3 regions of the Micromonospora violae genome follow, and region 2 is predicted to be linked to each of the others. Evidence: riboswitches for the same ligand, from Rfam matches in the RefSeq annotation. Region 2 holds a riboswitch; each other region holds the start of a gene.
What was found. Region 2 has a riboswitch for cyclic di-AMP ahead of EV382_RS17860 (coiled-coil domain-containing protein). Riboswitches for the same ligand answer to the same signal wherever they lie in the genome.
Positions count from the first base shown of each region.

Region 1: linked by a shared signal. The riboswitch ahead of EV382_RS25735 (C40 family peptidase) and the one ahead of EV382_RS17860 (coiled-coil domain-containing protein) in region 2 are both predicted to bind cyclic di-AMP.
Region 3: linked by a shared signal. The riboswitch ahead of EV382_RS28015 (coiled-coil domain-containing protein) and the one ahead of EV382_RS17860 (coiled-coil domain-containing protein) in region 2 are both predicted to bind cyclic di-AMP.

Region 1 is NZ_SHKK01000001.1:5,727,242-5,729,417, reverse strand. Features, by position in the region: gene EV382_RS25735 (C40 family peptidase) at 1-902, opposite strand, end outside; cyclic di-AMP (ydaO/yuaA leader) riboswitch at 916-1,051, opposite strand; gene EV382_RS25730 (N-acetylmuramoyl-L-alanine amidase) at 1,287-2,176, shown strand, end outside.
Region 2 is NZ_SHKK01000001.1:4,051,898-4,054,073, forward strand. Features, by position in the region: gene EV382_RS17855 (cation diffusion facilitator family transporter) at 75-992, shown strand; cyclic di-AMP (ydaO/yuaA leader) riboswitch at 1,114-1,245, shown strand; gene EV382_RS17860 (coiled-coil domain-containing protein) at 1,251-2,176, shown strand, end outside.
Region 3 is NZ_SHKK01000001.1:6,195,679-6,197,854, forward strand. Features, by position in the region: gene EV382_RS28010 (carbonic anhydrase) at 1-135, shown strand, start outside; gene EV382_RS28015 (coiled-coil domain-containing protein) at 192-1,211, opposite strand; cyclic di-AMP (ydaO/yuaA leader) riboswitch at 1,216-1,346, opposite strand; gene EV382_RS28020 (YibE/F family protein) at 1,513-2,176, opposite strand, start outside.

The DNA of each region.
Region 1 (2,176 bases), 1.7 Mb from region 2:
ACCAGGTCGCCGGGGCGTAGGTCGCCCCTGCTGACGTTCTTCGTGACCCGGCTCTGCGCGGCGGCGTTGTGCGGCAGGGACACGCCGGCCTTCGCCCAGGCGGCCAGCATCAGCCCGGAGCAGTCGTACGAGTTCGGGCCCTCGGCACCCCAGACGTAGGGCTTGCCGATCTGCGCGCAGGCGAACTTGACCGCGGTGCCTGCGGCGCCGCCGGGGTAGCTACCCGGGCAGGGTGCCGGGCGCAGCGGACCGCCGCCGCCGTTGCCGTACACCTTGAGGCGCAGCTTCTGCAGGCGGTCGATCTCCTCGTTGATCTGCTTCTTCTTCGCCGCCAACTGAGCTTCGGTACGGGCCAGCTGGGTCACCATCTCGTCCAACGGCGCCTTCTGCGCGGCCAGCTGGTCGCGCAGGTCGGCCACCTGGCGTACGTCCTTCTGCTGGTTGTGCGCGAAGCGGTCGAGCATTTCGAGCTGGCCGACCACCTCGCTGGGCGACCGACTGCCCAGCACGGCGTTGACGGTCGAGACGTTCTCACCCATGTAGGCGCGGGCGGCCAGGGCACCGACCTTGTCCATCGCGGCGTCGACCTGGCGCTCCAGCGGAGCGATCCGGGCGGCCAGCGCGTCGGCCTGCTTGCGCTTCGCGGCGAGGTCGGTGCGGGTGGCGTTGTGCCGTTCGATGATCGGTTCGAGCTTGTTCCAGTCGGCGTCGATCTGGCGTTCGATCTCGGCGACCGACGGGTCGGCGTGGGCCGCCGTGGCACTGCCGGTCAGGACGACGGCGACGCCGGCCAGCGCGGCGAGAGCGGTGGTGAAGCGGGACCAGCGTGGGCGCGGCGCGATCGACGACGGGCCGGCTGATGCCGGCCGCTCGGACGACGGCCGCGGGGCATGGAGTGCCACCGGGGTTCCGTACTCCTTCTTCCTGACCGCCTACCGGGTTAGCTGACGGGTTCGGGCGGGAAGTCGGCGCCCTACCGCAGTGGCTGCGGATTCACCCCGAGGGACGTGGGTCCCCGGTTCGTTCGGAAACGACTCGGCGGTGTCGGTCCGTTACCGCCCGGGCTGGGCGGAGCTGCTGTCGGGCCGACGAATGACCAGAGTAGAGACGCTCGTTACCGATCCGCAACCCGTGCGGCCGTGACACTCCGTACCGATTGGGCGAGGTCACCGACCGTGTGTGAAGAATTCTTTCCGCAAACTTCGATAAATAGAAAGGTATTGACCTGAGCTCCCGGGCGGCGCGATGGTGACCTGACCGCACTCCGCGAGAATCTAGGGGGTTCGATGCACCATCCCACCCTGTCGACGGGTTGGCGCGCACTGCTCGCCGCCACCGTGGTCGCCGCCGCGACCACGGTGCCACTCTCCGTCGGCCCGGCCACCGCCGCGCCCACCATCGGCCGCCAACAGCAGTACGCCGACGCGGCCACCGAGTACGGCGTGCCCAGCGTCGTCCTGCTCGGCGTCTCCTACCTGGAGTCCCGCTGGGACACCAACGCCGGCACACCCAGCACGAGTGGCGGCTACGGCCCGATGCACCTGACCGACGCGCGGCACGTGACCGCCCTGCCCGGGCGTGGTCACCACGACGCCGGTGCCGAGGACCCCCGCGGCGACGACTCCCGTCCCGCCCGGGTGCCCGCACCCCGGCCCGTGGCCGCCCCCGGGCCGTCCACCGCCGCGTTGCAGACCGTGGATGCCGCCGCCACGCTGACCGGCGTCGCCCCTGAGGCGCTGCGCGCCGACGCGGGCCTCAACATCCGGGGTGGAGCCGCGCTGCTGGCCGCGTACCAGAGGGATCTGGGCGCGCCGGTCGGTGCCGACACCGACCCGGCGACCTGGTACGGCGCGGTGGCCCGGTACTCCGGCGCGGACAGCGCCGACGCGGCCGCGGCCTTCGCCGACGAGGTCTTCACCACCATCGGCGCGGGCGAGTCCCGGGTGACCGACGACGGCCAGCGGATCACCCTGCCGGCCCGTACGGTGCGGCCCGAGCGTTCCTGGTTGGACCGGCTGGGCCTGCGCCGGCTGGCCCGCCCGGACGGGGTGGAGTGCCCACGCACCATCTCCTGCGAGTGGATCCCGGCACCTTACGAGGCGTTCGGCGACGGGGACTACGGCAACCACGACCTCTCCGACCGGCCCGCCCGGCAGAAGATCGAGTACATCGTCAT
Region 2 (2,176 bases):
CGCGTACACTTGCACACATAGCGATGTGCGCATACATTTGACCGGGTCCCGATCGGCGGCGGAAGGTGGATCTCGTGGGCGCAGGTCATGACCACCACCACGGCTCCGTCGCCAATGCCGCACACCAGCACCGGGGTCGACTCTGGGCGGCATTCGGGCTCCTCGCCACCCTGATGGTGGTCGAGGCCGTGGTGGCCCTGCACACCGGTTCACTCGCCCTGCTCTCCGACGCCGGGCACATGTTCACCGACGTGCTCGGCATCGGGATGGCGCTCGCCGCCATCACGGCGACCCGGCGGGCCACCGGCGACCCGCAGCGCACCTTCGGGCTCTACCGACTCGAGGTGCTCGCCGCGCTGGCCAACGCCGTCCTGCTCTCCGGCGTCGCGATCTACGTGGTGATCGAGGCGATCCGCCGTTTCGGCGACCCGCCCGAGGTCATCGCCGGCCCGATGCTCGCGGTGGCTGTGCTCGGTCTGCTCGCGAACATCGCCGCCTTCGCCCTGCTGCGCGCCGGGGCCCGGGAGAGCATCAACCTCCAGGGCGCCTACCTGGAGGTGCTCGGCGACCTGCTCGGCTCGCTCGGCGTCATCGGCGCGGCGCTGCTCATCACCGTCACCGACTGGTGGTGGGCGGACCCCCTGGTCGCGGTCGCCATCGGCGTCTTCATCCTGCCGCGCACCTGGCGGCTGGCCCGCGCCGCCATCCGCATCCTGGTGCAGGCCGCCCCGGAGCACCTCCAGGTGACCGCCGTGCACGACCGACTGGCCGCGGTCCCCGGTGTCGTCGAGGTGCACGACCTGCACGTCTGGACGCTCACCTCGGGCATGGAGGTGGCCTCCGCACACCTGACCATGGCACCCGGCGCGGACGTCGGCGCGGTGCTCGCCGCAGCCCGCACGGCCCTGCACGACGACTTCCGCATCGAGCACGCGACGTTGCAGATCGAGCCCGGCGCCGCCGCCGGGGCGTGTGGCTCCATCGAGTGGTGACGGGATCACGGTAATTTTCCGTGGTAACGCACGCACCGTCCGTCACATCGGCTGCAGTCGCCCCACCTGCACCGGTAGGCTCAGTCCCGGCCTCCACCAGGCGGCGCCCTCCCGGCGCCGGTGGCGGTCGCCGCCTAATCGCCCAGCAGGGCGAACCGGGGAACCACGTTCCTGGGGTGCATCCGCGTCAGCGGTAGGGATCTTCCGTCCCGAACCCGACAGCTAACCCGGTCGGCGGCTGACGGAAGGACATGCGCAGTGGCACCAGCACGACCACCCGCCGCCCGCCTGGCGGCCCTGATCGTCGCGATGTTCGCCCTCGGCGTCGCGCTTCCGGCCGGCACCGCCTCGGCCGCTCCCCCGACCGGCCAACGGGCCGCCGCGCCCAACTCCGACGAGGAGGGCGGCACCCCGGCGTTGCGCGCCCAACTCGAGGCGGCCAGCAAGGGCTACCTGGACGCGAAACGCGCCCTGGACACCTCGGTACAACGGCAGCGGCAGCTCGCCACCCAGCTCAAGACCATCGAGGTCGAGATCGACCAGCGCAACGGCAAGGTCGGCGAGATCGCCGAAGTGGCGTACCGGACCGGCCGGCTCGGCGCGATGTCGGCGCTGCTCAACAGCAACACCCCGGAGGGCTTCATGGACCGGGCGGCCGCGCTGGACGCGGTGGCCGCCAACGAGGACCGGGTGCTGCGCGACCTGCTGGCCAGCAAGGACCGGGCCAACCGCACCCGGACCGCGCTGGACGGCGAGATCAACGAACAGCGCAAGCAGGTGGCGGTGATGGCCAAGCGCAAGGATCAGGCCGAACGGGCCCTGACCGTGGCCACCGCGGCCAAGCCGCAGACCACCACCGACACCGGCTCCAACCGGGGTACCTCCACCGCCAACGCGAAGGCCGCGCCGCGCAACTCCGACGGCTCCTGGCCCTCCGAGTCATGCAGCGTCAACGACCCGACGCCGGCCAGCGGCTGCATCACCCCACGCACGCTGCACGCGCTCAACCAGGCCAAGGCCGCCGGCTTCACCCGGTACGTCTCGTGCCACCGCCCCAGCGGCTCCGGTGAACACCCGAAGGGTCGGGCCTGCGACTTCGCAGCACAGAAGAACGGCTTCGGTGGGGTCGCCACCGGCGGCGACAAGACGTACGGCAACAACCTGGCCGCGTACTTCATCCGCAA
Region 3 (2,176 bases), 2.1 Mb from region 2:
CGGTGCGCGGTGGTGGGGGTGTCCTACCGGCTGGCCGCCGGAGCGGTGCGCCCGGTGGCCGCCGCGCCGGCCGGCTTCGCGACGGTGGACCCCTCCACCGGATCGGTCGAGTCGGCCGCGCCCGCCACCGTCTGACGCGGCGAGGGCCGCCCCGCGCGACGCGGAACGGCCCTCGACGGGGGTCGTACGGGTCAGAGCAGCGACATGTGGACGTGGTCGGTGTGGTTCGACGGCCCGCTGTACGACTTCCAACCGGTGGCCGGGAACCAGATCTGCCGGTTCCAGATCACGTAGTAGATGCCGAGCCGGTCGGCGTTACGGATGAGGAACGCGGCGACGTTGTTGCCGTACATCCGGGTGTCCTCGTTGTGCCACGGCGCGAAGCCACTCTTCTGCAGCGACCAGTCGCAGGCGCGGCCCTTCGGGTGCTCCCACGGCCCACCGGGGCGGTAGCAGCCGACGAACCGGTTGAACCCGGCCCGCTTGACCTCCTTGTACGCGTGCAGCGTGCGGGGGGTGACGCAGCCGGACGTGGTCGGGTCGTTCTCGCTGCACGACTGGGGCTTCCAGTCACCGTCGGCGGTGCGACCCGGACCGATCTTCGCCACCGGGGAGGTGGCGTCCACCAGGCCGCCGGTGAAGCCCTTGCCGCCGACGAGGGCGAGCGCCTTGTTGGCCTCGCTCTTCCGCCTCGCCATCAGAGCGGTCTGCTTCTGCTGCTCCCGGACCTCCGTGTCGAGGGCCAGCTTCGCCTGCTCGGCGCGGGCCTTGACCTCGTTGACCTCGGAGAGCTTCTTCTCGTGGACCATGTTCAACTCGTCGAGCGCCGCCGCGCGCTGGACGAACGAGTCGGGACCGTCGCTCTCCAGCAGCATCGCGACTGCGCCGATCCGACCGGTCCGGTACGACTGGGCGGCGATCTGCCCGACCTGCGGGGCCAACGCGTCCAGGTCGGCCTTGGCCCGCGCGACCTCCAGCGCCAACTCGCCCTGCCGCTTCTTCGACTTGTCCAGTTTGGACTTGGCGGCGGAGTAGTCGCGGTTGGCCTGCTCGATGACGTCGGTGAGCAGCTTGGGCTCGCCGTCCTCCTCGTGCCCGGACGGGGTGGGGGTCGTTGGCGCGGCGTGCGCCGGGAGCGGCCCGGCGAACACGGTCAGTGCGGCGATCACGGCCACCACGGGTGTCAACCAGCGGCGTAGGGGTGCCGTCACAATGTTCCCTTCCGTCGACCGCCGACCGGGTTAGCTGCCGGGTTCGGGGCGGAAGTGGCCCCTACCGCTGACGCGGATTCACCCCACGTACCTGGGTCCCCGGCTCGCCGGTTGGCGATTGGGCGGTGGCACCGCAGGCGCCGCTTCGCGCCTTCATCGGTAACCGGCAGCGAGGTTACCCGAGAGTCGACCGGGTGAGCTACGCCTGGAGGCCGACCAAAAGCGTCATTTCGCCATAGCGTTGAGTTACCAGTGACGTGGTTCTCAGGGTGGTCGCCCGATCTGGTCACGCTGAGGAGTGTCACCATGCCGAATCCGTGCTCCTGTTCGACTCCGGCCACCGGTCGGTGGCCTCGGATGGGGGTGGGGTCCGCGTCCGATCCGGCTCGTCCGAGCCGACCTTTCGCGATGAGATGAGTGCGGCCAGCGCCTCCGCGCGGTCCGGCTGGGGTCGGGGCGCGGGAGCACCGGTGGACGGCGTCGTATCGGTGCGTCCGGCGGCGGTCACCACCGCGGCCAGCCCGGTGGTCAGCGGCACGGCGGCGATCAGACCGAGGGTGGCGACCGCGCTGCGGACGATCTCCTGTGCGAGGAACTCGCTGGTGAGGATCTGCCCGATCGGGCGCGAGTCGGCGGTGAGCAGGAGCAACAGGGGCAGCGACGCGCCCGCGTACGCCAGCACGATGGTGTTGACAGTGGAGGCGATGTGCGCGCGGCCGACCCGGGTGGCCGCACGGTACAGCTGCAACCGGGTCAGCTCGGGGTTGGCGTTCGCCAGCTCGGTGACGGTGGCCGCCTGGGTGACCGTCACGTCGTCGAGCACGCCGAGCGATCCGATGATGATCCCGGCGAGCAGCAGTCCGTGCAGGTCCACGTCGCTGTGGAACATCGACAGCGTGGTGGCATCCTCGCTGCCGAAGCCGGTGAGGTGCGTCGCCGCCGTGGCGATGGCGGCGAGCACGCCG